Regions from separate parts of the Petroclostridium xylanilyticum genome, predicted to be linked through region 3. Evidence: predicted binding sites of a transcription regulator. Region 3 holds the regulator's gene; each other region holds the start of a gene.
What was found. Region 3 encodes Rex, which represses fermentation and respiration genes when NADH is low (regulators of the CRP and FNR family bind a similar motif). Its sites were predicted from a motif close to ATTGTTAANNNNTTAACAAT; they were not measured.
Positions count from the first base shown of each region.

Region 1: CIB29_RS10960 ((2Fe-2S) ferredoxin domain-containing protein) is a predicted target of Rex. The motif match lies at 3,242-3,261, and genes of this name have one in related genera.
Region 2: gap (type I glyceraldehyde-3-phosphate dehydrogenase) is a predicted target of Rex. The motif match lies at 5,846-5,865, and genes of this name have one in related genera.

Region 1 is NZ_NPML01000018.1:225,480-235,928, forward strand. Features, by position in the region: gene CIB29_RS10950 (SpoIIE family protein phosphatase) at 60-1,232, opposite strand; gene CIB29_RS10955 ([Fe-Fe] hydrogenase large subunit C-terminal domain-containing protein) at 1,229-2,950, opposite strand; gene CIB29_RS10960 ((2Fe-2S) ferredoxin domain-containing protein) at 2,952-3,197, opposite strand; gene pflB (formate C-acetyltransferase) at 3,443-5,662, opposite strand; gene CIB29_RS10970 (MFS transporter) at 5,946-7,220, shown strand; gene CIB29_RS10975 (carbohydrate kinase family protein) at 7,328-8,308, opposite strand; gene CIB29_RS10980 (nitroreductase family protein) at 8,323-8,814, opposite strand; gene CIB29_RS10985 (hypothetical protein) at 8,954-9,403, opposite strand; gene CIB29_RS10990 (putative ABC transporter permease) at 9,674-10,087, opposite strand; gene CIB29_RS10995 (acyl-CoA dehydratase activase) at 10,188-10,449, opposite strand, start outside.
Region 2 is NZ_NPML01000002.1:70,403-80,851, forward strand. Features, by position in the region: gene CIB29_RS00470 (bifunctional diguanylate cyclase/phosphohydrolase) at 1-433, shown strand, start outside; gene CIB29_RS00475 (hypothetical protein) at 596-1,366, opposite strand; gene CIB29_RS00480 (cell division protein ZapA) at 1,759-2,211, shown strand; gene CIB29_RS00485 (DUF362 domain-containing protein) at 2,397-3,539, shown strand; gene CIB29_RS00490 (chemotaxis protein CheX) at 3,705-4,169, shown strand; gene trmL (tRNA (uridine(34)/cytosine(34)/5-carboxymethylaminomethyluridine(34)-2'-O)-methyltransferase TrmL) at 4,185-4,679, shown strand; gene CIB29_RS00500 (DegV family protein) at 4,704-5,549, shown strand; gene gap (type I glyceraldehyde-3-phosphate dehydrogenase) at 6,012-7,025, shown strand; gene tpiA (triose-phosphate isomerase) at 7,246-9,183, shown strand; gene gpmI (2,3-bisphosphoglycerate-independent phosphoglycerate mutase) at 9,284-10,449, shown strand, end outside.
Region 3 is NZ_NPML01000014.1:11,865-22,313, forward strand. Features, by position in the region: gene CIB29_RS09810 (DNA-3-methyladenine glycosylase family protein) at 1-648, opposite strand, end outside; gene CIB29_RS09815 (DUF6062 family protein) at 813-1,586, shown strand; gene CIB29_RS18890 (hypothetical protein) at 1,612-1,845, shown strand; gene CIB29_RS09825 (Asp23/Gls24 family envelope stress response protein) at 1,958-2,785, opposite strand; gene CIB29_RS09830 (redox-sensing transcriptional repressor Rex) at 2,798-3,436, opposite strand; gene CIB29_RS09835 (GntR family transcriptional regulator) at 3,692-4,372, opposite strand; gene CIB29_RS09840 (isocitrate/isopropylmalate family dehydrogenase) at 4,479-5,642, opposite strand; gene CIB29_RS09845 (aconitate hydratase) at 5,869-7,797, opposite strand; gene CIB29_RS09850 (2-isopropylmalate synthase) at 7,883-9,256, opposite strand; gene CIB29_RS09855 (methyl-accepting chemotaxis protein) at 9,487-10,449, shown strand, end outside.

The DNA of each region.
Region 1 (10,449 bases), on a different contig from region 3:
AACATCATATATTTCATGACTCCAAGCTATTTTCATATTACGCTTATTATTTAATATTGTCAGTAATACTCTACGTTTACTTCCTTCCCCAGTCCCCGCAGGCATTCGGCCATTTCGTCAACCAGCTTGAGTTTTATACTTAAGTTTAGTGGAAGCCCAGGGTTTTGGTGAGCGGGATTCATGGCCCTTCCAACAAAAAAGTTAACTTTTGTAGCTTGCTCTAGTAAGAGCTTGGCCAGTTGTGATGCTCCATCCTTTTGGTTCAATTTGAGAATATCCTGCATGGTACTCTCAGAGGAACAGTATTTTTTCAGGTAATCCAACGTTTTCCCCAGGGTTAAAACACCCTCCGTTGTTAGGTCTATTCCTTCTATCTCTGCTGCAGGAGGTATGGAAGGGTTGAAATAATTAAAATTAGTTATAATCTCTTTTCCCAACTCCCTGCTTACAATTTGTGAAGTGGTACCGCCACATACAACCTTCTTTCCTTCTTGGGCAATGAATCTATCTACAACATAGCGGTCCTGCTGCCGGTCTACCGGAGGTCCTACCATTACACTGACTGTCATCGGATTTCTTACTTTTACAGCAACTACGGTTGCATCATCCCCCGGCTTTTGCATGTATAAATTATCGCAAACCGATAATAGAAGTTTTGCAAGATTTTTAGCTGTAGTATCCGGTTTGTATACCCTCTGGATATATTCCTTTACATTTTCCCACTGCCAACCCAGGTTTAACGTTCCACCTATCCCGGCATGAATTACGCCATCGCTTATCATAACAAACAGGTCTTCGGGGACAACCCTGAACCTGCTCTCTTTTATTATTTTACCCTTGATTGTTCTGATCTGCCTTTGTATATCAGCAAAGTTCCCTTTTTTGAGGAGAAGCACAGAAGGATTATCAAATTCTACAAGATATGCATCCCCCGAATTAAAAATCTGTAATATTGAAAATGTTGAATAGGCTATTCCTCTTTCCCTACATTCCGGAAGTGTACTTGCGATTGTCTCCACTGCTTCTTCAATACTTGCACCATGTACCAGCATGGTCCCTATGATTTTACTTGTCAATGTAGCCAGTATATTGGCTTTAACACCACTTCCCAATCCATCTGCAAGTACAGCAATTACAGAATCTCTATTCCTAATAATTTCCACTTTATCGCCGCACAATTCTTCATTGTACTTATTTAAGCTTTCAAAGCTTGCTTCAATAAATAAACTCATTGCTCTTCACCAATATCTGATAGGATTGATTTTTTAAGTTTTGTCAGTGCTATTTTTGTCTCTGCCGTTGTCTCCCCCAGCAAACTAGCAATTTCCTGTGCCACCCGCATTTGTTTTTCTATAACTTTCTGAGCTATGTCTATTGTCTCGGAGCGGACCTTGTACATTTGCTGCTGCTGCTTCTCTTCTTTTGATATATCAGTCATTATTGCTATAATCAATTGCTGTTCTTTGATATACAGTATAGACTGTACGACGGTGATATCATATCTTTCATAATAATATTTCTTATTCAGAATATTTTGAGTTGTTTCTTTTACACGTTCAAAATCAGGACAATCAAGTACATCATATATATGCTTTCCCTGTACATCTGTCTTATCTAACCTAAATAACTGCTGTGCAGACTGGTTGAATTCTTGTATATATAAATTATCATTTAAGGCAATAATTGCATTTGGTGTTGCTTGAATGATGATATTGGAAATAGATTCGGCCCTTTCTCTCATATAGGGTAAGCACATGTGCAGCTCAGCCTTACCGTTATATACAGCTATTGCTTTTTCCTTGCAAGTAGGATAACCGCAGGCCCCGCAATTTAACTCTTTATCCTTGTTAAATTTCCCTATTTTGCTTAATATTTCCCTTATTGTTTCTTCGTCAGGTATTTTATAATCTTTGGATTTGTCTACAAATCTCTTTCCCAGCTTAACATCTACATCTTCAGCTACTGCAAAATTTATATCCCGCATGTTCTTTTTAACATATTCGGTTAACCTGTCTTTTGCGTCCAGGAAACCGCTTTTGGCTGATTTGATGCACGGTCCTCCCAGGCATCCCCCCGGACAGGCATTCATTTCAATAAAGTAGTTAGAGATTTGCCCTTCTTTTATGGAGTCCAATATGTTTATACACCGGTCAACGCCATCTACACTGACACATTTATATATTTTTCTTTCATCCTTCCCCAGTGTCCGGATGATTCCTCCGGTTGCTGGATAGAGTCTTGCCATCGGGTTTCTTGCACCTTTTGGTTCTTCACCTTCATCAACGCTAAAATCGACTCCTTCACTTTCCATCCATTTTTCCAGTTCTTCGAATGTAATAATTGCATTGACTATTCCATCATTCTGTAGATCATTACATTCTTCTTTTTTAGAAATGCAGGGCCCGATAAATACAATCTTTATTCTTGAACCGTATACTTCACGCATCATTTTGGCGTGGGCAATCATAGGTGATACTACAGGAGCCATTTGATCGATGAGCTCAGGATAATATTTTTCAATTAGGGCTACCGTTGTCGGACAGGCAGTAGTAATTATATTTTTCATCTTTTCTTCCCTTATAAGCTTTTCATATTCTTTAGATACCTGGGCTGCTCCTATAGCAGTTTCCTCCACATGTGTAAATCCCAGCCTTTTTAGAGCTGAAAATATCTTTCTACTGTCTGAAACTTGAAAAGCTGAAACAAAGGAAGGCGCAAGGCTTACATAAACCTTTTCCTTTTTCTCTATATATTTTTTAACTTTTTCAACATCACTTCTTACACTTTTTGCATTTTGCGGACAGGCCAACAGACATTGTCCGCATAATATGCATTCTTCTTCTATGATTTGTGCCTGCTCATTTTTAAAGGCTATCGCTTTAACGGGGCAGCTGCGAATGCATTTATAGCAATTTTTGCAATTCGCTTCTTTAAATTGAATAATACCCACGTTATAACCTCCCCATTATACATTCCTTAAATTTTTGCTCAACATTTGATACGGTGATATCTTCGATAAATTCATCTCCTACTTTTACCGAAACACCCTTGGTACAGCGTCCAAGACAAAAAGATGCCTTTAATTCCACTTTTCCTTCTAATCTATTTTTTTTGATTAGATCCTGGAAAGTTTTGATGATATGATAAGACCCTTTAAGATGACACGAACTCCCTACGCATATATAAACCTGTAACACTCAAGACACCCCCGGTATCAAATTATATCGCTGAAGGAATCATTATTGTTAAATCATTAACAATTAATATTATAAATGTTTGTTAATTTATTGTCAATTATATGATAACTCTTTTAGATACGGTTTTTTATATCAATTATTTTGTCAGATATGGTTTTTCATTAAGTTTATAGTTCACAGAGTATAAACTATTAGGGCAGACACATAGGTCTGCCCTACAATTCCTGTGAATAGTGAACTGCTATTTAAAATTTTTCGTGGAAAGTTCTATTTATTACATCCATTTGCTGTTCTCTGGTTAATCTTATAAAGTTAACCGCATATCCTGATACCCTTACAGTCAATTGCGGATATTTTTCAGGGTGCTCCATCGCATCCAGCAATATTTCCTTGTTAAGCACATTTACATTGATATGGTGTCCATCCTGGCTAAAATAACCGTCCAACAGTGCTGTAAGGTTATTGTATTTTTCTTCATCCAGTTTTCCAAGTGCACCCGGTATAATGGAGAAAGTATAAGAAATACCGTCTTCACTATAGTCATAAGGCAATTTCGCCACAGAAGCCATTGAGGCTATGCAACCCTTGGTGTCCCTCTTATGCATTGGGTTAGCTCCCGGCGCAAATGGCTCACCGTACTTCCTACCATCTGGCGTATTTCCGGTTTTCTTTCCATATACAACGTTGGAAGTAATGGTTAATATGGATAGGGTAGGCTTACTATCTCTATAGGTTTTATGCTTGCTGAGCTTAGACATAAAGTTCTTCACCAATTCAACCGCAATGTTATCTACTGCAGGATCGTTGTTACCAAACTTCGGATAGTCTCCTTCCACTTCATAATCTACTGCCAATCCGGTTTCATTTCTTATTGCTTTTACTTTTGCATATTTAATCGCTGACAGAGAGTCAACTACTACTGATAAGCCTGCTATTCCACATGCTGAGGTTCGCAGAATTTCTTCATCATGAAGAGCCATTTCCAGCCTTTCATAGCAGTATTTATCATGCATATAGTGGATAATATTAAGTGTATTAATATATAGATTAGAAAGCCATTCTAAAATATCATCAAATCGCTGCACTACTTCATTATAATCCAGGTATTCGGATGTAACGGGTGCAAAAGCCGGGCCTACCTGTTCTCCTGTTATTTCATCTTTTCCGCCGTTAATTGCGTACAGCAAAGCTTTCGCAAGGTTCGCCCTTGCACCAAAGAACTGCATCTGTTTACCAATTTTCATTGCTGAAACACAGCAGGCAATTCCATAGTCATCGCCAAATTTTTCCCGCATTAAATCATCATTCTCATATTGGATGGAAGAAGTCTGGACAGACATCTTTGCGCAATACTTCTTAAAGTTTGCCGGCAATCTGGTTGACCACAGCACAGTCATATTTGGTTCCGGTGCAGGACCCAAATTGGTAAGGGTGTGCATAAATCTATAGGTCATCTTTGTAACCATATGCCTTCCATCTATTCCTATACCTCCAAGGGCTTCAGTTACCCAGGTGGGATCCCCTGAGAATAACGCTTCATATTCAGGAGTTCTTAGAAATCTAACCATTCTAAGTTTCATTACAAAGTGATCAACCATTTCCTGAATTTGCTCTTCGGTATATCTTCCTTCCTCTAAATCTTTTTGCGCATATATATCCAGGAAAGTAGAAACTCTCCCCAGGCTCATTGCTGCACCATTTTGTTCTTTAACAGCTGCAAGATATGCAAAGTACAACCATTGAATGGCTTCTTTTGTGTCCTGCGCCGGTCTGCTTATGTCATAACCATAGCTTGCCGCCATTTCTTTCAGCTCTTCCAATGCTTTTATCTGCTCGCTTAATTCTTCTCTTTGCCTTATTACCGGAGAATCCATGGTAGCAAATACATAGTTCTTCTTGGCCTGTTTCTTTTTCTCTATTAAGAAATCCACGCCATAAAGAGGGACTCTTCTATAATCACCAATAATTCTACCCCTGCCATAAGCATCGGGTAACCCGGTAATGATTCCTGTATGTCTTGCTTTTTTCATTTCATCCGTATAGGCGTCAAATACACCATCGTTATGCGTTTTTCTATATTTGAATACATGCTCCACATCAGGGTCCATCTGGCGGCCATAAGCCTTTAGAGAATTTCTAACCATTCTGATACCACCAAAAGGCATGATCGCCCTTTTCAAAGGAGCATCAGTCTGCAATCCTACGATTTGCTCCAGTTCCTCATCTATATATCCAGGTTTATGAGAAGTGATGGTGGATATAGTTTTTGTATCTATGTCCAAAACTCCACCCTTTTGCCTTTCTGTTTTCATAAGTTCCTGTACTTTTTCCCACAGCTTCAAAGTTGCCGCGGTTGGCTTTGCCAAAAAGCTTTCATCCCCATCATAAGGTGTATAATTCTTCTGTATGAAATCCCTCACGTTTACTTCATTCGTCCACGTTCCAGGTTTAAAGTTTGTGTTCATATATATTCCCCCATTTTTGATTTTCTATTATATTTATTCCACCCATTTTTAGTGATTAAACATTTTTAATACATTATACAGTATATTGTATACAATATACTTTTGTCAATAGGCTGATATAACCAAAAGTTTAAAAAGTTAAGCACTATTATAACTCCAAACTGTATAAGTTTAATTCCAAGGTTTTATGCACCAGTTATAAATTTTATCTTTAACTATTTAATATTTCCAACATTTGCATTATAATTAATAAAGGAGAAATACATTAACGAATGAGGTAATTATGATGAGTTTTCAATACTATGTAAAGCAAAACCTGTTAAAGCCAGTCCACATGTTTAAATCTTTGAAAGGAAATGCAAGAGGAGCTGCCATTTATGAACCTTTATGGGCTATCCCTTTTCAAATGTTTAACTTTTATGCATCTTTATATATGCTTGCATTAGGGCTGAGCGAAAAGCAAGTAGGGCTAGTAAGTTCCATCTATATCATCTCCCAAATTATTTGGTCATTTTTAGGTGGAGCTATTACCGACAAATTGGGAAGAAAAAGAACTACACTGATTTTTGATCTCATCGCCTGGCCTTTTGTTGCACTTATATGGACTTTTGCTTCTAATTTCTGGCTATTTGCCATTGCTGCGCTTCTTAACGGCCTAGGCAAAGTTGTATTTATTTCATGGAGCTGCCTTCTGGTAGAAGACTCCCCCCCTGAACAGAGAGTAAATATTTTTACGGTTATCAATATTATCGTGCTGTGTTCCGGTGTTTTTTCACCGGTTGCCGGCTTAATCGTAAATAGGTTTGGTATAATTAACGGAACGCGAATATTGTATATCTTTGCTGCCGTTTCTATGACAATAATGATTTTGGGCCGGAATTCATTACTTACAGAGACTTCTATTGGCAGGATTATGCAAAAGGAAAGCAAGGGTTTTTCCTTTCAGCAGCTTATCTATGATTTTATGTATACGGTAAGGTTTGTTAAGGGGCATTCTTCAACCCTCATTATTCTTGTTATTCAATCACTGGTGAATTTTCACCTTCTGCTTAAGCCTGTATTTTATTCAGTATATCTTACTAACAATCTGCTTCTGGATAAATCGTTTATATCAATTGTCCCTGCTCTGTCATCTATCAGTATGCTTGTTATATTTTTATTTGTCATTCCCATGGTTAAGGGCAACCGCGAAGCATTTTACTTGTGCATAGGCTTGCTGGTATGGACTGCAGGGGCCATTGCATTAGTGCTTGCCCCCGCTGCAAATATGGCAATTATCCTATCATCTGTTATAATTGATGGAATGGGGCTGGCGCTTACCCGTCCATTTCTGGATACACTCTGGGCTAATGTGGCAGGTGAAAAGGAAAGGGCTAAAGTCCTATCCTTCGGTAATACATTTATGTCTTTGATTTCCGCCCCCGCTGGGGTTGTGGCAGCTTTACTTTATGATTTCAAACCGTCTGCACCATTTATTTTTTCTGTTATTCTTTTAGGAATCTGCCTGCTGCTTGCTGTGTTTTCCCTTAAGAAAACAATAGGTAGACAATTGCATTAAAAAACTGCATTAAGTATTGAAACTTAATGCAGTTACTTTATAATTGAGTTGCAAAAAACATTTTAAAATATATGTATTTCTTTTAATTATTTTATTTATCTTACTTTTTATTTGCCATATCTCAGCTTCGGCACCTGTTTTCTGCACATATTAACTTCCTCTAAAGTAGGCATCGCAGGAATGGCTCCTTTTTTGGTTGCCGTTAAAGAACCTATGGCATTGGAAAAATCGATAATATCTTCAAATTCATCCTTGGGAAGCTGGCAAATATCTTCCAGTCTCTTCTCACTCAATCTATATAGTACCCCTCCCAGAAAGGAATCTCCAGCTCCTGTAGTGTCTACGACTTTTGTATCATAGGTATCCAATCTTCCGGTTCCGCCTTTATACCTGTAGAAGCATCCTCTTGGGCCAAGTGTAACGAGAACTACTTTTACACCCATATCATAAAGCATTGCAGCCCCTTTGTCCATATCCTTTATACCGGTTATAAGTTCCAGCTCTTCTTCCGAGATTTTTAATATATCAGCATACTTTAAACCCACCTTCATGTTTTCTACTGCATCGCCGGCACTTTTCCACAGAGGCGGCCTAAAGTTTGGATCATAGGAGATAATTAGCCCATTCGCTTTTGCAAATTCTACTGCAGCCAGCGTCGCACTTCTTGAAGGTTCATCGGTCATTGAAATGGAACCGAAGTGAAATATTTTTGAGTTTTTAATAACATCATAGTCTATATCATCTTTGGTCAGCATCATATCTGCACCGGGTTTCCTATAAAAACTGAATGAACGGTCACCTTTTTCATCGAGATGGACAAAAGCAAGGGTAGTGTTGATTTCTTTGGAAAACTTCATTCCGGTTACATTTATACCGTTTTTTTTCAACACTTCTTTAAGGAAAATCCCAAACTGGTCTTCTCCCACCATCCCTAAAAATGCTGTGGATTTTCCCAGCTTTGATACGGCTGCCAGGACATTCGCCGGAGCCCCTCCGGGGTTCTTTTCAAACAACTCATTTCCTGCATTAGAGATACCTGCAGGAGTAAAATCAATGAGTAATTCTCCTAAAGCTACAACATCAAACATTACATTTCCTCCTTTTAAAATTGTTCCCAATGCAGCACTGCCGACAGGTCCTTTTTTGCTGCATTGCTTTCCTGTTCGGCATACCCTATTGCTATCAAAGAAATGAGCTTGCAACTTTCCGGTGCATTCAGATATTGCTCTATTTCTGCTGCATAGGGCTTTTTATGGCCTGCTATCCAACAGGAACCCAAGCCGTGTGCTTTGGCAGCAAGCAAAATATTCTGGGTTGCAGCAGATCCATCCTCCAATATGTATTTTGTATCTTCACAAAGTACTGCTACACATACCGGCGCCTGCGCAATAAATTTCCCGTTATCTGTGATGTCTGCGATGTGTTTTTTTCTTTCTTCATCGGTAATTACTACAAAATGCCATGGTTGAATATTTCTCGCCGTTGCTGCCAGACGTCCGCAGTCAATAATATCTTCAATAATCTCTTTGGGCACCGGCTTTGATAAATATTTTCGAACGCTTCGCCTTTCTTTTAAAACTTTTAATGCGTCCACGTCAATACCTCCTCTATTGTCACTTCGTAACCTATTATACCACATGTTAGTCCATTATACTAAACAAATATGAGAAAACTGCGAACTATAAACCACCAACATCAACTCAATCTTTATCTGTATCTTTATCTTACATTAACTACGGTTGAATTGTAATTGCCTTATCCGAAACAACCTGTTCTCTATAAGTGTTTACCATTATTTTTCCGTTCACAACACGTTTGCTTTGATCATTCACGATATATTCACCTTCGAAGAAGGTATCATCGGCTGTGGTATCGCCAAGGGTGCCATCATTCCTTAGTAAAATTTCTCCCGGTTGGTTTGCAATCCTTGCAAATATCTCGGACATACCTATTTTAGGAGATAACTGTGGATCAAAATTTTCAACCTCAACCTTAATATGCACCTTGTCTCCTTTTTTCAGCGGGTGCTCCGCATCATGGGTTACCGATTTAATTTTTATTTCGCCCGGCTGCATCCCTGGCGGAACTTTGCTTGCAGCTTTTTTAGCAGCCCCGCTGCATGCCGATAAAACTATAAACAATGTACAAGACATGGCCAATACTTTTACAAACCGGTTTAACATTTTCAACAACCCCTTATGTAAGTGTTATTTAATACTATATTTAGACTATTCTACAACAAAAAAGTTCCATTAAAAAGATAAAGATACAGATATAGATTATTATTGTACTATATGGTTCACAGTTAACAGTTCTCAGTTCACAGTAGTAAACGATTTAATAGCTTTTACTGTGAACTTATTGACTTTATCTGCCATGTAAAATCATTATCAGTAAATATATAACAACTGCAACACAACCTTCAACATCATTCTAAATCTATATCTATATCTTTATCGAACTATCCAAGGATATTTCGATAGTATATCATGCAACTTTTCAAATAGTAATCCTGCTACAAACCATGCCGGTGCATAGTCCAGACGTATAAAGCCGTTTATCTGATATTTGGTACTTCCTGTATAATCCCATGGACATAAGCCTGCTATCCCCTTGATGGCCCAACCGGTTATATATTCTATTGCCCAGATTATTAATACCCAAATACACCCCCTTGCTATCCAGGGCATAAACCGGATTTTATCATGAATTGGTTCTAGCAGAACTGCTGAACCGTATATGGGAAACATCCATAGATAGGTTGTCCCTTGCAGACGAACATCACCACGAAACACAGAACCTAAGCCTGTCCAGAAAATTTCCATGGCCCATCCTATTATTCCGTAAATAAAAAATCGTACTATCATGAGCATAGTTTGTGAGAAATTATACTTAATTATTCGATTTTTAATTTAAATAGCATAAAAACCGGGCACACTGCCCGGTTTTATTCATTTTTATCTTTCTTTATCCAACAAGGGAGTTCGCCCATTTACCGCACTTGTCGCCCCACATGGCCACTGTCTTACCGTTTAAATCCACCTTGATTACTTCACAACTGTTGGCACAGCCACCACATTCGATACTTGTAGGGTTGAATTCAAAATCTGCCGCACCAAAGCCTCTGAATTTAGTGGTATCGCCTGTTTTCTTGATATGTTCCTTGGCAAGAATGGCAGCACCTATTGCCCCCATTACATTATAGTGCTGGGGTATGATTATTTCACAT
Region 2 (10,449 bases), on a different contig from region 3:
GTATGGAGCTTATCTGCATGATATAGGAAAAATAGAAGTACCAAAAGAAATCCTGAATAAAAAAATGCCGTTAACCAATGAAGAATGGAATATTCTAAAGCAACATCCGGTAAACGGTGTAGAAATAATAAAGCCCGTCGCTTCTCTTAAGGATGTCATTCCGCTAATCATGTATCACCATGAACGGTATGATGGGCGGGGCTACCCGGAACAGTTAAACGGGAAAAACATACCATACCTTGTCAGAATATTAAGCGTAGCTGATAGTTTTGACGCAATGACTTCAAACCGGCCGTATAAAATAAGAAAAAGCTACAATGAGGCAATAGAAGAACTAAAAAGATGCAGTTTAACCCAGTTTGATCCCGATATTGTTAAGGCCTTTATTGAAGTAATAGCAGAGAATAAGGATTATTTTGATAGCTTAAAGTAAAGGGTGTCAAGGGGCGTGTCAAGGGGACGGACAGTGTCAAGGGGACGGGACAGTGTCAAGGGGACGGGGTTGTTGACAACACCCAGGTTGTCGATAACCCCGTCCCCTTGGCATTCGTCCCCTTGGCATTCCGTTTTTGCACAGTCTGCCGTCCCTTTGCTTCTAAATTTCTTCAACCAGTGCCTGTTTCAACCAGTCTTTACCTAATTGTGCAAGGGCTTCTTCGCACTGTTGCCTCAATTCCTCTTCATCCATCAGCTCACCGTTTTCCAAACTTTCCTTTAATGAATCTATTTCTTTGTTGCCAAGGGTTTCTATGCTATTGTTGATGATATTTATAAGTTCCATATCCAGACCTGTTGACAAATTAGTGTTTTTATCCTCTTGTTTAAGACTAGGCGGCTGTCCATATTGATAATATGGAGTTGTATCTGGTTGTCCAACTTCTAATAAAACATCATTTTTGGAGGTGCTGGTACTAACACTGCCCCGGTCAAAATTATACGTATTTTCCTGCGAATCTACACCATGGATGCTAATATTTTTTGTATTATCGTACTTATCAATGGTTGATAAATTTGATATATTTGATATATTTTTTAAACCTTTTCCTAAAACACATTCTGTTTTATCATACCTATAGCAGTCCCTTTTTTGTGTTCTTTTAGAAAATATTACATTGCTTAAATTATTTTCAATAAAAAGGACAAGAATAGAGGTTAACATTAGAACTACTGACAATAATAAGGCAATCATAGTAAAATCGAAATTTTTCAAAAGAAATGGAAAGATTAAACTTATTATAAGAGAAATTATACCTGATGTAATTGTAGCAAATGATGAAATATGGGCACTTTCTTTAAAAAATAAGATTAGAGTAACTGTCCCAGCTAGTATTAAGAGACTGGCTATACTAATGTAAATATCTATCATACTCTCTCCTAACCATTTAATAGAAATTGTTTTATTAAACTTCCTAGTATATAGTATAGGAAATTGCGCTTTTTTGTAAAGTATAATTTCTTAATAATATCAACCAAAATACTACTTTATATTTTATAATACGACAAGATTATCTAATATAGGTATTTAGCACTATAAGGATTTAGGACTATAGTTGCAAAATGAAATATTTCCCCATTTGAATTTAATGAACAGTAAAAAAGTCTATTATTTTTTTACATTATATAGTATAATAAAAATTAATACAATAGGTTTTGATTACTTACAAGCGGATAAAGCAGATTACGGAAAATATAGTTTGGTAAATTCGGATGATCTTCTATTAATATAAGATAACAGGGAACAATAAGGAGAGTCAATTTATGGCATCAAAAACCAAAGTCGAAGTTAAAATTAATGGCAAGGATTATACGGTAATAGGTGTAGAATCAGAAGAATATATTCAAAAAGTAGCACTATACATAGATAAAAAGATGAATGAAATAACTAATTTAAATAACAGATTAAGTACTTCCATGGCAGCGGTCCTTACGGCAATTAATGTGGCAGATGATTATTTTAAAACCCTTGAGGCTTTAGATAACCTCAGAAACCAGGTGCAACAATATATACAAGAGCTGGATGAAGCCACCTCAGAACTTGAAAAATATAAAAAAGAAAATGAAGAATTAAAAGAAACCATTCAACAGCTTCAGATTGATTTGGTTAGGAAAGAGACCGAACTAAGAGACTTTATCAATACATTTGATAATCCGCCAAGGGAAAGAGACAATACTGTCAAAATTGATAATGCTCGTAAAATTAGAGCAAAATAGTATGTAGGTACCGGTTATATAACTGGTGCTTTTTCTTTAATAATATGAAACGTAGTCTTGCCTGAAACTACCGGTTTTCAGACAAAAAAAGGCCACATCATTATTTGTGCCGGGTGTGCCCGGCGTGGCAGTTAGTTAATATAATAATAAATTTCTAAAAAATACTTTATTTGAGGGAGAGAAATATGAATAATGTTTCACTTTTGCGTTGCGATGAATATGACTATAAAAAAGTTAAAACTGTTATAGACCAGACTTTTATCAATCTTGGCGGAATACAAAAGTTTGTAAAACCGGGCATGAAAGTATTACTTAAAATTAACTTATTAATGAAAAAAAAGCCCGAAGAAGCTACAACCACTCATCCTGTTTTTGTAGAAGCTCTTACGCGGGCTGTCCAGGAAGCGGGAGGCGTTGTTACCATAGCGGATAGTCCGGGAGGTTTATATACTGAGAAAGCGCTCAAAGGTGTTTACTCAGTTTGCGGTATTGAAGAAGTAGCCAAAAAAACCGGCGCAATATTAAATTATGACCTTACCCATCAAGAGGTTTCTTTCACTGGAGGTAAAATTACCAAGTCATTCATGGTGATCAGTCCGGCGCTGGAGGCGGATTTGGTAATTACTGTCCCAAAATGTAAGACGCATGGCATGACTTTGTTTACAGGTGCTGTTAAAAATCTTTTTGGGGTGATCCCCGGCACATATAAGGCAGAATACCATTTCAGGATGCAGGATAAAAAGGATTTTTGCAATATGTTGGTGGATTTATGTCAATTAATAAGTCCTTCTTTATCCATAATGGATGCTATCGTTGGAATGGAGGGGAGTGGGCCATCAGGAGGAGATCCTAGGAAAATAGGAGCGGTTATAGCTAGTACAAGCCCTTATTTAGTAGATTTGGTTGCCACGACCATTATTGGAATAAGTCCGTCAGAAGTATATACAATTGTAAATAGTATTGAAAGAGGACTTTGTCCTTCTGACATATCTAAAATTAATATCTTAGGTGATGACATAAGCACATTTCTGATAAAAGATTATAAATTACCGGTGGGAAGAGCGGTAAGTTTTTTGGACGGTTTACCGCCCTTTATGCAAAAAAAGATTAATGGATGGGTCAGTCCAAAACCGGTATTTATACATGAAACATGTATCGGGTGCAGGGATTGCGAAATGAATTGTCCTCCAAAGGCAATAAGCATGCGGGGAAAAAAGCCCTATGTAGATTTGAATAAATGCATAAAATGTTTCTGCTGCCAGGAGTTATGTCCTAAAAAGGCCATAGAAATAAAAAGGCCAAGGTGGGTTCAGAAATTTTTAAAATAATCTACATAAAAAGAGGATTTTTAATAAAACATATAGAATAATAATTATATGTTTAGTTGGCATATATCGACAACAAATATTAAAATTAAAAAAATAAATTAAAGTTGGTTAATTATAAGCAATATTGGCGGAATTATACAATATTTACAGAGGGGTGGGGGTAAAATGAATGTTGAATATATTAACCCGTTTATTGAGGCAAGTCAATCGGTATTAAAATCAATTGCGAATATGGAAGTAACCCTTGGAAAGGTGTACCTGAAGAATTCTCCTTATCCGAGCGATACTTTAGCTATTATTATTGGATTGACCGGGAAGCTGAGAGGGCAGGTAATTTTTAGTATGAATAAAGAAGTCGCCTGTAAAATTGCATCTGCTATGATGATGGGCATGCCGGTAACTGAACTTGATGAAATATCCAGAAGTGCTGTTACCGAAGCGGCTAATATGATACTTGGAAATACAGCAACAATATTATATAACCGGGGAATAGCTATTGATATTACTCCGCCTTCTTTACTGATGGGAGATAACATGCAGATATCCACTAATAAAATGAAGACGGTATGTGTGCCGTTAAACATTTCTAACGGCGGAACCATAGAGCTGGATATTGCAGTAGCGGAATAAAAGGATGGGACTAAAATGAATCTAAATGTTGTTCTTGTAGAACCCGAAATTCCCCAAAATACCGGAAACATTGCAAGAACATGTGCTGCAGTGGGTGCGCGTCTGCATCTTGTCAAACCTCTTGGATTTTCGGTGGATGATAGGCATTTAAAACGAGCCGGTTTGGACTACTGGCATTTACTGGACATACAATATTATGATAATATTGAACATTTCTTTAAGGTAAATAAAGGCGGAAACTTTTTTTATGCCACAACAAAAGCAGTAAATATTTATAGCGATATTACATACCCTGATAATTGTTTCCTGGTATTTGGTAAAGAAACTGCCGGGCTTCCTGAAGAACTTTTGAAAGATAACAAGGACAGGTGTATACGAATTCCTATGATTGAAGGAGCCAGGTCACTCAATCTTTCTAATTCGGTAGCCATTATAGTATATGAAGCTTTACGGCAAAAGGGATTTGAGTCACTTAAGGGACAAGGGAATTTGACAAAATTTGAATGGTAAAAAAGAACCGGGGAGGGAAAATCAATGGCAAAAATTAAAATTATTACAGATAGTACTGCAGACATCCCAAAGAATCTAGCAGAGGAACTGAATATTACAGTTGTACCGTTAACAGTTCATTTTGGTGAAGAGTCTTATAAAGATTGGTACGATCTTACTTCCACCGAGTTTTTTGAAAAACTGAAAAATTCCGATGTAATGCCTACTACTTCACAGATTAGTCCGGCAGCTTTTGAAGAAGTTTTTAGAAAAGAGTTGCAAGAAAATGATTCAATTATCTGTGTAACCCTTTCCTCAAAAGCAAGTGGTACTTATCAATCGGCAGTAATTGCAAAGAATAGCATAGAAGATGCAGATATAGAAGTCATCGACTCTATGCTGCTATCTTACGGTTACGGTATGGTAGTGGTAGAAGCTGCTAAAATGGCGAAAGAAGGAAAATCTAAACAGGAGATTATCGGGCGGGTCAATTACTTATTAGAAAGAATAGATACCTACTTTATTGTAGATACGTTGGAATATTTAAAAAAAGGTGGAAGAATCAATCTGGCTGCTGCTGTAATAGGAAATATATTGAATATAAAGCCGGTATTGGGAATTAAAGATGGGCTGGTAGTTCCGGTGGATAAGATACGTGGCAGCAAGAACATTATCCCTAAAATGGTTGAACTTATAAAAAGTAAAGGCTATAATATGTCTAATCAGGTTGTTGGTCTTGCTCACGGTGCTATACCGGACAGGCTTGAAGAATTAAAAGAAGCAATTGAGAATGAATTTCACCCCAAGGGCTTTGTAATTTCAGAAGTAGGCAGCGTAATTGGTGCCCATTCCGGACCGGGAGTTATTGGGGCATTTTTTATAAGAGACTAAAATTGAGATTGAGATTAAGTTTTTGTAGAATACTTTTTCTTAGTCTCATTTTTTTTAAGCATATTCACTAAAATTAAGCACAAAGCTGAATCAAAATATCTGTATTTACTATTTGGTGATTATTTATATCGATAACCGATATTAAAGTTAAAAATAAATTAATGTAGTTATCGATGAAATTAACCAACTTTAAAGTCAAAATATTTAGTTTTAAAGTTGGTTAATTATAAAAAAACAGTATAATTTATAAGAAATTTGGAGATGTTTAAAAGGGACTGTATTATGATTAGCAGGAAATTGTTAAAAATTTAATAAATTTTCTTTTATCACTTGAAAACTTGATTGAAATAATATAAAATGTATTCGGCAATATAGGAAAGTCTTACTAATAGGTTGTAGGCTACGTTGTAGCTTAAATATATATCAATACAACACTACTACATACTAGGAGGATGATTTGCTATGGCAATAAAGGTAGGTATTAACGGCTTTGGAAGAATTGGGAGAAATGCTTTCAAAGTAATTATGGAAAAATTTGCTGATCAGATTGATGTTGTAGCCATCAACGACTTAACAGATTCAAAAACGCTTGCACACCTTTTAAAATATGATTCCTGTTTTGGTAAATTTGATGGCACTGTTGAAGTTAAAGAAGGTGCTATCATTGTTAATGGCAAGGAAATAAAGATTGTTGCAGAAAGAGATCCTGCAAACCTTCCTTGGGCAGATCTTGGTGTACAGATTGTAATTGAATCTACAGGCTTATTTACCAAGAGGGAAGCAGCTGAAAAGCATTTGAAAGCTGGTGCTAAAAAGGTTGTTATTTCTGCACCTGCTACCAACGAAGACATTACAATTGTTATGGGTGTCAATGAAGACCAGTATGACCCTGCACAGCATCATATTATTTCCAATGCATCCTGTACAACAAACTGTTTGGCTCCTTTTGCAAAGGTTATTGATGCTGAATTCGGTATCGTAAAAGGGTTAATGACAACTGTTCATTCATATACAAATGACCAGAGAATTCTTGACCTTCCTCACTCTGACTTAAGAAGAGCTAGAGCTGCAGCACTTTCTATGATTCCTACCACAACTGGTGCAGCAAAAGCTGTTGCTTTAGTATTGCCTCAGCTTAAAGGCAAATTCAATGGTTTTGCACTAAGAGTGCCTACTCCAACTGTATCTATCGTGGATATGGTTATAGAAACTGAAAAACCTGTTACTAAAGAATCTGTTAATGCTGCTTTAAAAGCAGCTGCTGAAGGGCCGATGAAAGGTATCCTTGGATACTCTGATGAGCCTTTGGTATCTATCGATTATAAAGGTGATCCAAGATCGTCAATTATTGACGGTTTATCTACCATGGTAATGGGTGACAATATGGTTAAAATTGTATCCTGGTATGATAACGAATGGGGTTATTCCAATAGAATCGTTGACCTTGTTAACTATATTGCCAGCAAAGGGATTTAATATAAAGATAGCTCGGAGAGAGCCGCAATATTAATTGCATCCGTGGACATTAGTGCGAAAATAGTGGACAGTGGATAGTTTTTGAATTGAGAATTGACAATTAACAATTAAGAATTAAGAATTGGAGGTCCGGTTTTGTAATGTGTAGTAAATGCATTATAGGACCGGGCTTTTTTAAAATTTATAGTTACATAATCTTTATAAGAGGTGACAAAAAATGATGAACAAGAAGACCATAGAAGACATTCAAGTGTCTGGAAAAAGAGTGCTGGTAAGATGTGATTTTAACGTACCATTGGATGAAAACAAAAATATCACTGATGAAAACCGAATTGTAGGTGCTTTGCCAACTATCAAGTATCTTATGAATCAGGGTGCAAAGGTTATACTTTGTTCACACCTGGGAAGACCAAAGGGAGAATTTAATCCAAAATACAGTCTAAAACCCGTTGCAAAAAGGTTGAGCGAATTATTAGGAAAAGAAGTAGTAATGGCAGAAGATGTAATTGGAGAAAGTGCAAAAGCTGCTGTTGCTGCAATGAAAGACGGAGACGTTGTTTTACTGGAAAACGTAAGGTATCATAAGGAAGAGGAAAAGAACGATCCGGAATTTGCAAAAGCTCTTGCCAGCCTGGCGGATATCTTTGTAAATGACGCTTTTGGAACTGCCCACAGAGCTCACGCTTCAACGGCTGGGGTTGCAGACTATCTTCCAGCGGTTGCCGGATATTTGATTCAAAAAGAAATAGAAGTAATGGGTAAAGCTTTATCTAACCCGGAAAGACCTTTTATAGCTATTTTGGGTGGAGCCAAGGTTTCTGATAAAATAGGAGTTATAGAAAATCTTCTGGATAAGGTAGATGCATTGCTCATAGGCGGAGGAATGGCATATACTTTCTTAAAGGCAAAAGGTTATAAGATTGGTAATTCAATTTGTGAAGAAGATAAACTCGACCTTGCCAGAAAGCTTATGCAAAAAGCGGAAGAAAAAGGTGTTGATTTGTTGCTGCCTGTAGGTAGTATTGTAGCAGATGAATTCAAGCCTGATGCAAATTCTATGTATGTACCTTCTGATGCTATGCCCGATGGCTGGATGGGTGTTGATATCGGCCATATTACTGTAGAAAAATTTGCTAATGTAATAAAGAAAGCAAAAACAATTATATGGAATGGGCCTATGGGGGTATTTGAGTTCCCCAGATTTGCAGAAGGGACAAAAGAGATAGCTGAATGTGTTGCAAAAGCTAATGCTATTACCATTATCGGCGGTGGTGATTCAGCTGCAGCAGTTGAACAACTGGGATATGCAGATAAGATGACCCATATTTCAACCGGCGGTGGTGCTTCCCTTGAATTTTTAGAAGGAAAAGTATTGCCAGGAATAGCTGTATTGGATGATAAAAATCCAAGAAAAAAAATCATAGCCGGAAACTGGAAGATGAATAAGACTCCTACCGAAGCAGTTGCTTTAGTAGAAGAATTAAAACCCCTTGTGGCAAATGTTGATGCGGAAGTAGTTGTATGCCCGCCGTTTGTTTGTATCCCGGCAGTGAAAGCAGCAGTAGAGGGCTCAAACATTGCAGTTGGTGCGCAGAATATGTATTTTGAAGAGAAAGGTGCCTATACAGGAGAAGTTGCGCCTAATATGCTTGTTGATTTAGGTGTAAAGTATGTGATTATAGGTCACTCTGAAAGAAGGCAGTATTTTGCTGAAACTGACGAAATTGTAAACAAAAAAGTATTGACTGCATTCAAGCACGGATTAATACCAATTGTTTGTGTTGGGGAGTCTCTTGAGCAGAGAGAACAGGGTATTACCAATGACCTTGTTAGAATGCAGACAAAGATAGCATTAAGAGGATTAACACCTGAGCAGGCAAAACAAGTAGTTATTGCTTATGAACCTATCTGGGCAATTGGGACAGGAAAGACTGCTACTGCAGAACAGGCTAATGAAGTAAATGCAGTAATAAGAGAAACTATTAAAGAGTTGTTTGGTGAGGAAGTTTCAACCTACACCAGAATACAATACGGCGGCAGTGTAAATGCTGCAAATGCAAATGAATTGATGAACATGCCTGACATTGATGGCGGTTTAGTAGGTGGAGCAAGCCTGAAGGCTGAAGAGTTTAGTAAGATTGTTAGATATAATGACTAATATTAACGTTCACGGTTCACAGTTAACAGTTCACAGCATTTTATCCGTGAACTATGAAACGTAAACTATGAACCGTGAACTATATTGTGAGGAGAATTTTATGAAAAATAAACTGGTTATGCTTGTTGTCCTGGATGGATATGGGCTAAATGAGTTAGAAAAAGGTAATGCTATAATGGCAGCAAATACTCCTAATATGGATAGGTTTATGAAGGAATATCCAAACACTATTATTCATTGCAGCGGGTTGGATGTAGGACTGCCTGAAGGACAAATGGGAAATTCAGAAGTAGGACATACAAATATTGGTGCTGGAAGAATTGTTTACCAGGAATTAACCAGAATTACCAAATCTATTAAAGAAGACGAATTTTACCATAATGAAATTTTATTAAAAGCAATCGATAATTGCAAAAAACATGGTTCCAAACTTCACTTGTTTGGTTTGCTTTCCGATGGCGGTGTGCATAGCCATAATACACACCTGTATGCTTTATTAGAATTAGCTAAAAGAGAAGGATTGGAAGATGTGTATGTTCATTGCTTCCTTGACGGAAGAGATGTTCCACCTACCTCAGGAAGAGAGTTTGTACAACAACTGATAGAAAGAATGAGGGCAATAGGGATTGGGCAAATAGCTACTGTAATGGGAAGATATTATTCAATGGACCGTGATAATAGATGGGAACGCGTCCAAAAGGCCTATGAAGCAATGGTATTGGGCGCAGGCCCTGTCTGTGAATCGGCTGTTACGGCGGTAGAGAGGTCCTATAATGATGATGTTACTGATGAATTTGTAATTCCTACAGTGATTACAAAGGGTGGAAAACCAACAGCGACTATAGAGGAGAATGACTCTATCATTTTCTTTAATTTCCGCCCGGACAGGGCCAGAGAAATTACCCGTACATTTGTAGACCCTGAGTTCAAGGGCTTTGAAAGAAAAAAGGGTTACTTCCCTGTACATTATGTGTGCATGACACAATACGATGCCGAAATGCCTAATGTATCAGTGGCTTTTAAACCCCAGGAACTTACCAATACTTTTGGGGAATATATCAGCAAACTTGGCTACAGGCAGCTCAGAATTGCAGAGACAGAGAAATATGCCCATGTAACCTTCTTTTTCAACGGTGGTGTAGAAGCAGTCTATGAGGGAGAAGACAGGGTATTAATTCCATCCCCCAAGGTGGCAACTTATGACATGAAGCCTGAAATGAGTGCTTATGAAGTGACTGAAGAGGTAGTAAAGAGAATAAATTCTAA
Region 3 (10,449 bases):
TATCCCTTGTACTTTCATCAACTCTTTTCTTGCCGCTGAAGAATCCAGTTCCTTCAATTGGTCCAGTACAATCCGCCCTTCACAAACCGCACGGGCTGCATCCAAAATATATTTACACCGGTAGCCGCTTCTACAAAAAGCAAGGTCATCCATTGTTTTATTATATAGATCCTGCGGCTGTGGGAAACTATAATAAACTTTATCACCAAACCCTATAGGTTGTCCATACCTCTCACTAATATTTTTTATAATTTTTTTAATTCTTGGAATAATATTGTTGGATGATATGATAAATGAAACAAGACATTCCCATGTTTCCTGATTTAATATGCGTATGCCCCAACCATAACTAACCGCTCTTTCTAAAACTTCATCCTTACTCAATCTGTCTTTAATTGCACCGTAGTCTCTTTCCAGGTCAAAGTAGTACTTCCAAAAATTATGAAAATCTTCCAGACGGGTATTTTTGATAACAAGTAAACCTTTATTAATTTTTAAATTAATTACCTTCCCATATGCCACTCCTGTGTAGCTGCCATCCTGTTCTCTATCCCATCTAAAGCATTGGCCGCATTCAAAAGTGTGGGTAAGGTTGAAGTCCTTGATGCCTTCTATTACCACTTGATTATTATATTGATATGCTTTCATGCCATTATTCCACCCCTTTATATTTTGCTCATTATCATTTATAATAACAAATAATAAGTAATAAATAAACCAAGGTGTTAGAGTGCAGTATAGAATGGAAACCTGGATTGCATCCTCCCCACTCTCCACTGTCCACTCCCCACTAATAGAAAGGCAGAGAACAAATGAAGGAAAAAATATATACCATCCCTGTCATGGATGCATTTCGGACTGATTGTGAATGTCCAATATGTATCTTGGAAAAAAAACTTGAAGATGATGCGGTTGAATACACACTAGGCCCTTCGATGATGGAGCCGGATAGTCGAATAGAATCTAACGAGAAAGGTTTTTGTAACAAGCATTTCAAGCTTCTATACGGACAGAAAAACCGGTTAAGCCTGGCTTTAATCATCGATACACATTTGTCAGAAACTAATCATAAATTATCTTCTTATTTTAAAGGAAAGTTGGAAGCAATCCGTCAGGAGAGCAACCTGCATCTGGCTAAAAATCTCTTAAATAAATTTTCATCCAAATCTTCTCAATCTATAAATGTAACTGAGCAACTTGTAAATTTTATTGATGATTTAGAACATAAATGTGTTATTTGTGAAAAAGTTGCACATACTATGGAAAGATATATAGATGTGATATTTTATCTCTGGAAAAAAGAAGAAGAGTTTAAAGGTATTTTTAAAAATTCTAAGGGTTTTTGTATCCACCACTTTAAAATATTATTAGAAGGTGCAAAAAAACACCTTGGGCAGCAGGACTTATCCTTATTCCTTCTTGACCTGCTTCCGCTCCAATTGGAACACCTTCAGCGTGTACAGCAGGAAGTAAACTGGTTTACCAAAAAATTTGACTATAGATACAATGATGCACCTTGGGGGAATTCCAAAGATGCTGTTCCGCGTAGTATTGAAAAGATAGTTGGCTATTCGCGATTAGAGTAATAAAAAAAACAAAAGCATATTAAAATTGGAGGTAATAAGAATAGAAACTACGGAAATTATTGTTAACGCAGGAAAACTTAACCAAGAAAATATTCATGCAATCAAAAATCAGATAACATCACTCAACAGTATAGGCAGGGTAATAATCAAGCCATCAAGGAAGAGTATAACTGTTGTCTATGACGCTAGGGTAGTAAGCAAAAATGAGATTGTTAGTGCATTAAGGCAAATAGGGTATAGTATTAATCGTATTAAATAGTGCGACAAGTGCGACAAGGGACAGTTCTCGTTTGTCGCACTTCTCAGGAAAACGAAAAGTCTCGAGGTCATTTTAACAGTCGAAGAAGCAGCGAAGTATGCAAACCTTAACCTCAATCCGATTCCTGCTGTACAACAAGGGTCTTTATAGTAATATTGACCGCAAGGACATTAATAGCCGTATATTTTTCCACGGCTTCTTTTACCTTTGCCTGAACTTCTTTTGCTGCTGAATGAAGAATAATACCATAATTGAACGTGAGTACTATATTAATTATCAAACCGGAGGATTTATTCTCCAGCCATATCCTATTTACTTTAGTTACATGAGGAATTTTGGTAATTTCATATTCGCATATTGTATAGATTACCTGATTAGAGATGGTATAATCGCCCATATAGCTGAATGTAGGTCTCACGACCGACTTATCAATAACAAGAGGATCTTCATCCTTACCCCTGCGTCGAAAAATTCTTAATGAATCGATAAAATAGCCTGAAAAATCCTTTTTTATCTCAAAGGTAGGCACCGGAATAACGTGTTTTCCCTCTACCCTTCTCGCTGTCCTGGCTTTTTCAATTTCCTCCTGGTCAGCAACATCTTCTATATAAATCACTTTTGATATCGGTGGTAAATTCAAAGCTTTAATGATTGCTTCCACCATACCTAAAGAGGTACCTAAGATTAATATACCGGAGGGATTCTCAGTGGCTATAGCTTCTATAACCTGTTGTGCATGATCAGGTTCAATAAAAAGCGCCCGCCTTACCGAAGCCAGCTTAGTGTGTTCCTTCTTCGCAGAGAAGCCCGCTATTATCCTATTGCCTTTAATAAGCAACCCATCATCTATAATAAAATCAATATTATTCTCCTTTGCTACCCACATTGCCCTATAACTCTTACCGGAACCACTAGCTCCTATAAAAGCAACTATTTTCATACTAACCTCTCATTATTCCATATTTTGAGTAATCTTATATGATAACGTCATTAAGCTGTCACTTAAGTGTACGTTTTCCACTTGTACGGGACCAGTTAAATTAAGATCGGTATATGAAAAATTCCACAATCCCTTTATTCCAAGTTTAACCAGACGCTGTGCAACCTCGGAGACACCCTCTTTAGGAATTGCAAGAATACCAATATCAACTTTGTTCGACTTCATAAAGTCATCCAGGTCATCCATATGCATTATTTTAATTCCACGAATTTCCTTACCTACAATTTCCCTGTTGACATCAAATATGCCAACCAACCTAAATCCCCTTCTTTCAAAACTAGTGTGATTTGCCAGCGCACGCCCAAGATTACCTGCACCGATAATAATAGTGGTATAACCATTATATAAACCTAATATATTGCCTATTTCTTTATATAATGACTCTACGTTATATCCGTAGCCTTGCTGACCAAATCCACCAAAACAATTTAAATCCTGTCTAATTTGCGAAGCGGTGACACCCATTCTCTGGCTTAGTTCCTTTGAAGATATCCTGGTAATATCATTTTTTAATAATTCCTCCAGATATCTGTAGTACCTCGGAAGCCTTCTAACAACTGCTATAGACACCTTTTTTTCATTATAATTCATGTGCCATCACTCCTTTTACATCACAATAATAGTGCCAGTTTCGTAAAAAACAATTTAAACTCCTGACACAACATGTCTGACTAATTATACATTATTGTTAATATATTGTCAATATCTGTATATCTCCTCTAACAATGCTGCTACGTTATGTAGTATTACCTCACTTTTTACATTTAAACAAATTCACATGGTTTTGCTCCTCACAATAACACAAATAAATGCAGAAGGCAGTCCTTCCAGACTACCTCCGCCGTATTAAATTTCATTATTCATTTTTATTCGCGCTATCAAGTTCGCACTTGCATTTTTTACATGTTCATAGGTAAGTTTTTCCGCCCTGTCACCATCTCGGTCAATAATTGCCTGAAGTATTGCCTTATGCTCTTCCAATGCTTTTTTTGCTCTACCCGGGGTTTCAAAAGAAGTGCCTCTCGCTCTCTTTATATAATGGTGGAATGTAGATAGAGTATGTCTTAAAGGCTTGCTTTTACATGCTTCATATATCAGCTCGTGAAATTTCGAGTCAAGCTTTTGAAGATGCTGCATATCGTTCTTGTTTGTATAAAATTCTGACAATTCCACCGACTCTTTTAGCTGCTCTATCTCCTCGGAAGTAATTTTTTCCGCTGCCCACCGTGCTGCAAGCCCTTCAATTAACATACGTATTGTATAAATATCTTCAATGTCCTGCGTGGAAACTCCTAATACAATAGCACCTTTATTTGGAACAGTTTTCACTAAACCTTCCAGCTCTAACTGTCTAATTGCCTCTCTAATAGGAGTACGACTTACCCCCAGTTCGTCAGAAAGCTTTGTTTCTATTAGACTATCTCCCGGTTGAAACTTGCCGTTTAGTATATCTTCTTCCAGTTCTTTGAATACTTTAGCCCTCAATGAATAGTTTTCATTATCTTGATCAATTTCTATTTTTCGCATCGACACTTCCCCCGTAAATAAAGATTCAGACTCAGATTCAGATAAAATAAAAATTAAATTTTTATAGTCTATAATCTGAATCTGAATATGAATCTCAATCTAAATCTTAATCCAATGATTGAATTGTTTCCATAATATAGTCTGCAAATTGTGCCCCGGTTGCCCCTGTGTCCCTACCGGTAACAACCAGTTTCTTTTCAGTATGCATACAGATATCCAATGCTTTTTCAAGCTTTTGTGCCTTTTCTGTATACCCAATATGTGCCAGCAGCATAGCGCCTGCTCTTATAATACTGCTTGGGTCTGCATATTTGGCTCTGCCTTCTTCTACCATCCTGGGAGCTGAGCCATGAATTGCTTCAAACATAGCGTAGCGTTTTCCTATATTTGCACTGCCTGCAGTACCTACCCCGCCTTGAAATTCAGCTGCTTCATCAGTCAGAATGTCTCCATATAAGTTAGGCAGTACAAATACCTGGAATTGCGTCCTTCTTTTTTCATCTACCAGCTTTGCAGTCATAATGTCAATATACCAGTCATCTACTTCTATTCCGGGATATTCTTTGGCTATGTTTTGGCATATGTTTAAAAACTTCCCGTCGGTAGTTTTCACTACATTTGCCTTGGTAACGACGGTAACACGCTTTTTGCCGTTTTTAGCAGCATATTCAAAAGCTGCCCTTGCAATTCTTTCCGTACCCTCTGTAGTCGTTACGGTAAAATCAAATGCAATATCGTCATTTACATGAAAGCCCTTACTTCCCAGAACATAAGAACCTTCGGTATTTTCCCTGAAAAACGTCCAGTCAATCCCTTTATCCGGAACTTTTACCGGTCTAACATTTGCAAAAAGATCCAGTTCTTTTCTCATTGCAACATTGGCACTCTCAATGTTAGGCCATGGATCACCTGCCCTTGGGGTGGTTGTAGGACCCTTTAATATTACATGGCATTCCTTTAGTTCCTGTAATACATCATCGGGTATTGCCTTCATTGCTTTCACACGATTTTCTATTGTTAAGCCGTCAATAACCTTAAATGCTACTTTACCCTTTTCAACTTCTTCTTTTAATAGGAACTCTAAAATTCGATGTGCTTCATTTGTAATTGCAGGCCCGATACCATCTCCACCTACAATGCCGATAATAATCTTATCCAATTTGTCATACTGGATAAAATCCTTCTCCTGCTTCATTTTTTCTACTCTTTTTAATTGTTCTTCAATTAACCTTGCAAATTTCTCGGTAGCCGCTGTAATAATTTCGTTCATATGTAATCCCCCCATTTTCAATAATATTTCTATACTATATGGTTCACAGTTAACAGTTCTCAGTTCACAGTAGTAAACGATTTAATAGCTTTTACTGTGAACCGTGAACTAAAAGAGACAATGTAAAGTACACGGATGCCGGTATAAGCCGACGGCAAAACATGGAATATATGATGATACTTACCTTGATGTAATGTATTAAGTGTAATTTATATAATGAAGAATATTATTCACTTAATTTCCTTGTATAATTCAGCAGTCCTCCTGCAAGAATAATTTCCCTCTGTCGTTCGGATAAAGAAATATTTACCTTGATCTCCTTTTCTTTAGTAACATTTTTTATGATGATAGGATTTCCAGACTTAATCTGGCTGATGGCATCTTCCATTACCAGTTCATCATACATGCCTATAGTATCATAATCCTGTTCATTATCAAATGTCAATGGTAAAATTCCGGAATTTATCAGGTTAGCCATGTGAATTCGTGCAAAAGATTTTGCAATAACGCCTTTAACCCCAAGATAAAGAGGTACAAGTGCAGCATGTTCCCTGCTGGACCCCTGTCCATAATTCACACCGCCGATAATAAATCCGCCACCATTTTCCTTAGCCCTCTTTGGAAATTCAGCATCACAAGGAGTAAGGCAGAATTCTGACAAATATGGTATATTCGACCTGAAAGGAAGAAGCTTTGCATTTGAAGGCATGATATGGTCAGTGGTAATATTATCGCCTACCTTAATCAGCACCTTTCCTTTTACCACATCAGGCAGTTCAACATTTACCGGGAACGGTCTGATATTAGGTCCTCTGACCACTTCCACCTCTACACCTTCCGGTGCAGGTGCTACAACCATATTATCATTTATTAAAAATTCTGAAGGAATATCTACGGCAGGCGCTTCTCCAAACTCTCTTGGATCTGTTAACACCCCGGTAATCGCGCTTACTGCTGCTACTTCCGGGCTTACAAGATATACTTTTGCTGAAACAGTGCCACTTCTGCCCTCAAAGTTCCGGTTAAAGGTTCTCAAAGATACGGCATCACTGCAAGGTGCCTGCCCCATACCGATACAAGGTCCGCAGGCAGACTCCAGTATTCTCGCTCCTGCAGCTACCATATCCGCCAGAGCCCCGTTTTGTGCCAGCATATTCAGCACCTGTTTGGAACCCGGTGCAATGACAAGGCTTACATCAGGATGCACTGTTTTTCCTTTTAGAATTTTGGCAACCTTCATCATATCAAGATAAGAAGAGTTGGTACAACTACCGATTGCCACCTGATCTACCTTGATCTTGCCTATATTTTTAACCTTATCTACATTATCAGGACTGTGCGGCTTTGCAGCCAGCGGCTCTAACGCATTCAGGTCAATTGTAATTTCTTCATCATACTCTGCATCACTATCGGGAAGCAGTTCTACCCAATCCCCTGCCCTTCCCTGGGCTTTTAGAAACTCATACGTAATCTCATCACTTGGAAAGATGGAAGTGGTTGCTCCCAGTTCTGCACCCATATTTGTAATAGTTGCCCTTTCCGGTACAGTAAGAGATTTTATACCTTCTCCTGAATATTCAATTATTTTCCCTACGCCGCCTTTTACCGACAGTATTCTTAATACTTCAAGAATAATATCTTTCGCTGCTACCCACGGTTTTAATTTACCTTTCAACTCAATTTTACATACTTTTGGCATTGTCAGGTAGTAGGGTCCTCCACCCATTGCTACAGCTACATCCAGGCCTCCTGCACCTATTGCAAGCATACCCAAACCTCCACCCGTTGGTGTATGGCTATCAGAACCCAACAATGTCATTCCCGGAACACCAAATCTCTCAAGATGTACCTGGTGACAGATTCCATTTCCCGGCCTGGAAAAATAAATCCCATGCTTTGATGTTACTGTCTGTATATATTTATGGTCATCTGCATTCTCAAATCCAGCCTGCAGTGTATTATGGTCTATATATGCTACCGACTTCTTTGTTTTGACTCTAGGTATACCGATAGCTTCAAATTGAAGGTACGCCATCGTTCCGGTCGAGTCCTGCGTTAGTGTCTGGTCTATTTTTATGGAAATCTCTTTCCCTGCAACCATTTCACCGCTTACTAAATGATCTCTTATAATTTTTTGTGCTAAATTTAATCCCATTGTTTAACCCCCCGTTTTCGAATTGATAATTGAGAATTGTTCACTGTCCATTGAATATTGTACATTATTTATTTATAATTCTCAATTATTTTGTAAATCTCCCCGGTGCATACTCATTCACCAGTGTTTCCAGTTCCTCATCGCTTATCGCAATGATCCGCCCGCCTTCATATTCGGCATCTACCCACTCTTTCATTTTAGCAACCAATGGATCTTTCTTATCAATCTTTTGCCCTTCTTCCAGCCTGTAATAGCTATTGATCCAGTGCGCAATTCCTGCCAGCCCCGAAAGGTTGGTTACTGCCACCATCGGAGGCCTGTTAAGCAGTTTTGCCGTATCAAATATATTATAGATCTCTTCATCTTTTAACAGACCGTCTGCATGTATGCCTGCCCTTGTAACGTTGAAATTTTTTCCCACAAAAGGAGTCATAGGAGGAATTTCATACCCAATTTCTTTTTCAAAATATTCTGCAATTTCAGTAATCACAGAAATATCCATTCCATCAGTAGTTCCACGCAAGCCTGTATATTCAAAAACCATGGCTTCCAGAGGAACATTACCGGTGCGTTCCCCAATACCCAATAAAGAACAGTTGACTGCGGCTGCACCATATAACCATGCGGTGGCAGCATTTGTAACTCCCTTATAAAAGTCATTGTGGCCGTGCCATTCCAACAATTCGGCCGGCACATCTGAATAATGACGCAATCCGTAGATAATACCTTGGACACTTCTGGGAAGTGCAACCCCCGGATAAGATACCCCCAACCCCAGGGTATCACAAGCCCTTATTTTGATTGGTATCCCTGCTTCCCGGGATAGTTCCATAAGCTCATTTACAAACGGTACTACAAAACCATAAAAATCTGCACGGGTAATATCCTCCAGATGGCATCTTGGCTTTATTCCAATTGACAATGCATCTTTGACCACGCTCAGGTAATGGTCCGCCGCCTGCCTTCGGGTCATGTTCAATTTCTTAAAAATATGATAATCCGAACAGCTTACCAGGATTCCTGTTTCCTGGATGCCAATATCCTTAACAAGCTGGAAATCACTTTTGGTAGCCCGGATCCAAGTGGTTACCTCCGGGAACTTATATCCCCTTTCCATACATTTATATAGCGCATTTCTATCCTTTTCACTATAAAGGAAAAATTCTGTTTGACGAACGATCCCCTTTGGCCCACTCAGTCGATGAAGCATATCAAAAATATCTACAATTTGCTGTGTCGTATAAGGTGCCCGTGATTGCTGCCCATCCCTGAAAGTAGTATCTGTTATCCATATTTCATCCGGTACATTGAAAGGAACATGACGGTGGTTGAAAGGTACCTTTGGAACCTCATCATAAGGAAATAACGTACGGTAAAGATTCGGTTCTTTAATATCCTGCAGACTGTACTTGTAAGCAGCCTGCTCCAACGTATTACTCTTTTTACTAAACTCTAACATATTAGGACCCCCTTACATCAATTTTGTATATATGTATCGTTTTATACATGTTTTTTCGTATTATTGTATACAATTATACATCTAAAGTCAATAGCTATAGGAAATAATTATAGTTTTGTAAAAATTATATAATCTCCAATATGTTTAGGAAGGATTTTTTAAAAATATATAGAATATATTTATTAAGTATCAAATAAGTTAAATAACTTAATATACAAGGGGGACATACCATGAAAGAAAAAAAAGATGTAGTTCAGCCGGATTTAATTGCAAAAGTGGTTATTGCCATAGCAATTGTGATCCCTGCTATTGTAGGAGGTATTTTTAAAAGCTGGAATGTTTTCATCGCAACTTTGATTTCAAACTTTATTATGTTTGCTATTGTTCGTTCTACATTAAAACATCAAATGAACAAAATTATCAAAAAGTTTTCTCAGGATATCAGTGCAGTAAAACAGGGTGATTATTCCAAACTCATTACTTCTAAAGATTATGAGATGATAGGAGAAGTTGCCCCGGTTGTCAATGCTGTACTCCATGATATTAGAGAACTCATTGAACGTTTTTTCTCATTGGTATCTTCAATTAACAATGCCTCATATCAGGTAAACACTACTGCAGAAAATGCAGTACATGCGATTGAGCAGATCAGCGTTACAATTGATGAAATCGCCAAAGGTGCTTCTGAACAGGCTGCTCAATCTCAACGGGGTGTTACTGTTGTAGATAAGCTCTCAGAGCAAATCAATCTGGTTTCAGAAAGCTATAAAAGTGTCATTTCAGAAACCAATGTAATCAAGGAACTAAATAATGCAGGCATTCAGGCAGTACAAGTATTAAGAGAAAAATCCGAGGAAAATAATAAGATTACCCAACAAATTTTCGGTACTATTGAAAACCTTAATAACAAATCCAAAGATATAGGATTATTCGTTGAATCTATTGAAAACATCGCTGAACAAACTAATCTTCTTGCATTAAATGCTGCAATAGAAGCTGCAAGGGCCGGGGAAGCCGGAAGAGGTTTTGCAGTAGTTGCAGAAGAAGTAAGAAAGCTGGCAGATCAGAGCAGACAGTCTACTGAAGAGATAAATAACCTGGTTGCTGCAATCCAGGAAGAAACTACTTTAGCCGTACAGTCTGTAGAAGCGATTAAAAAATCTTCTATTGAACAAAATGAAGCTGTAGGAAAA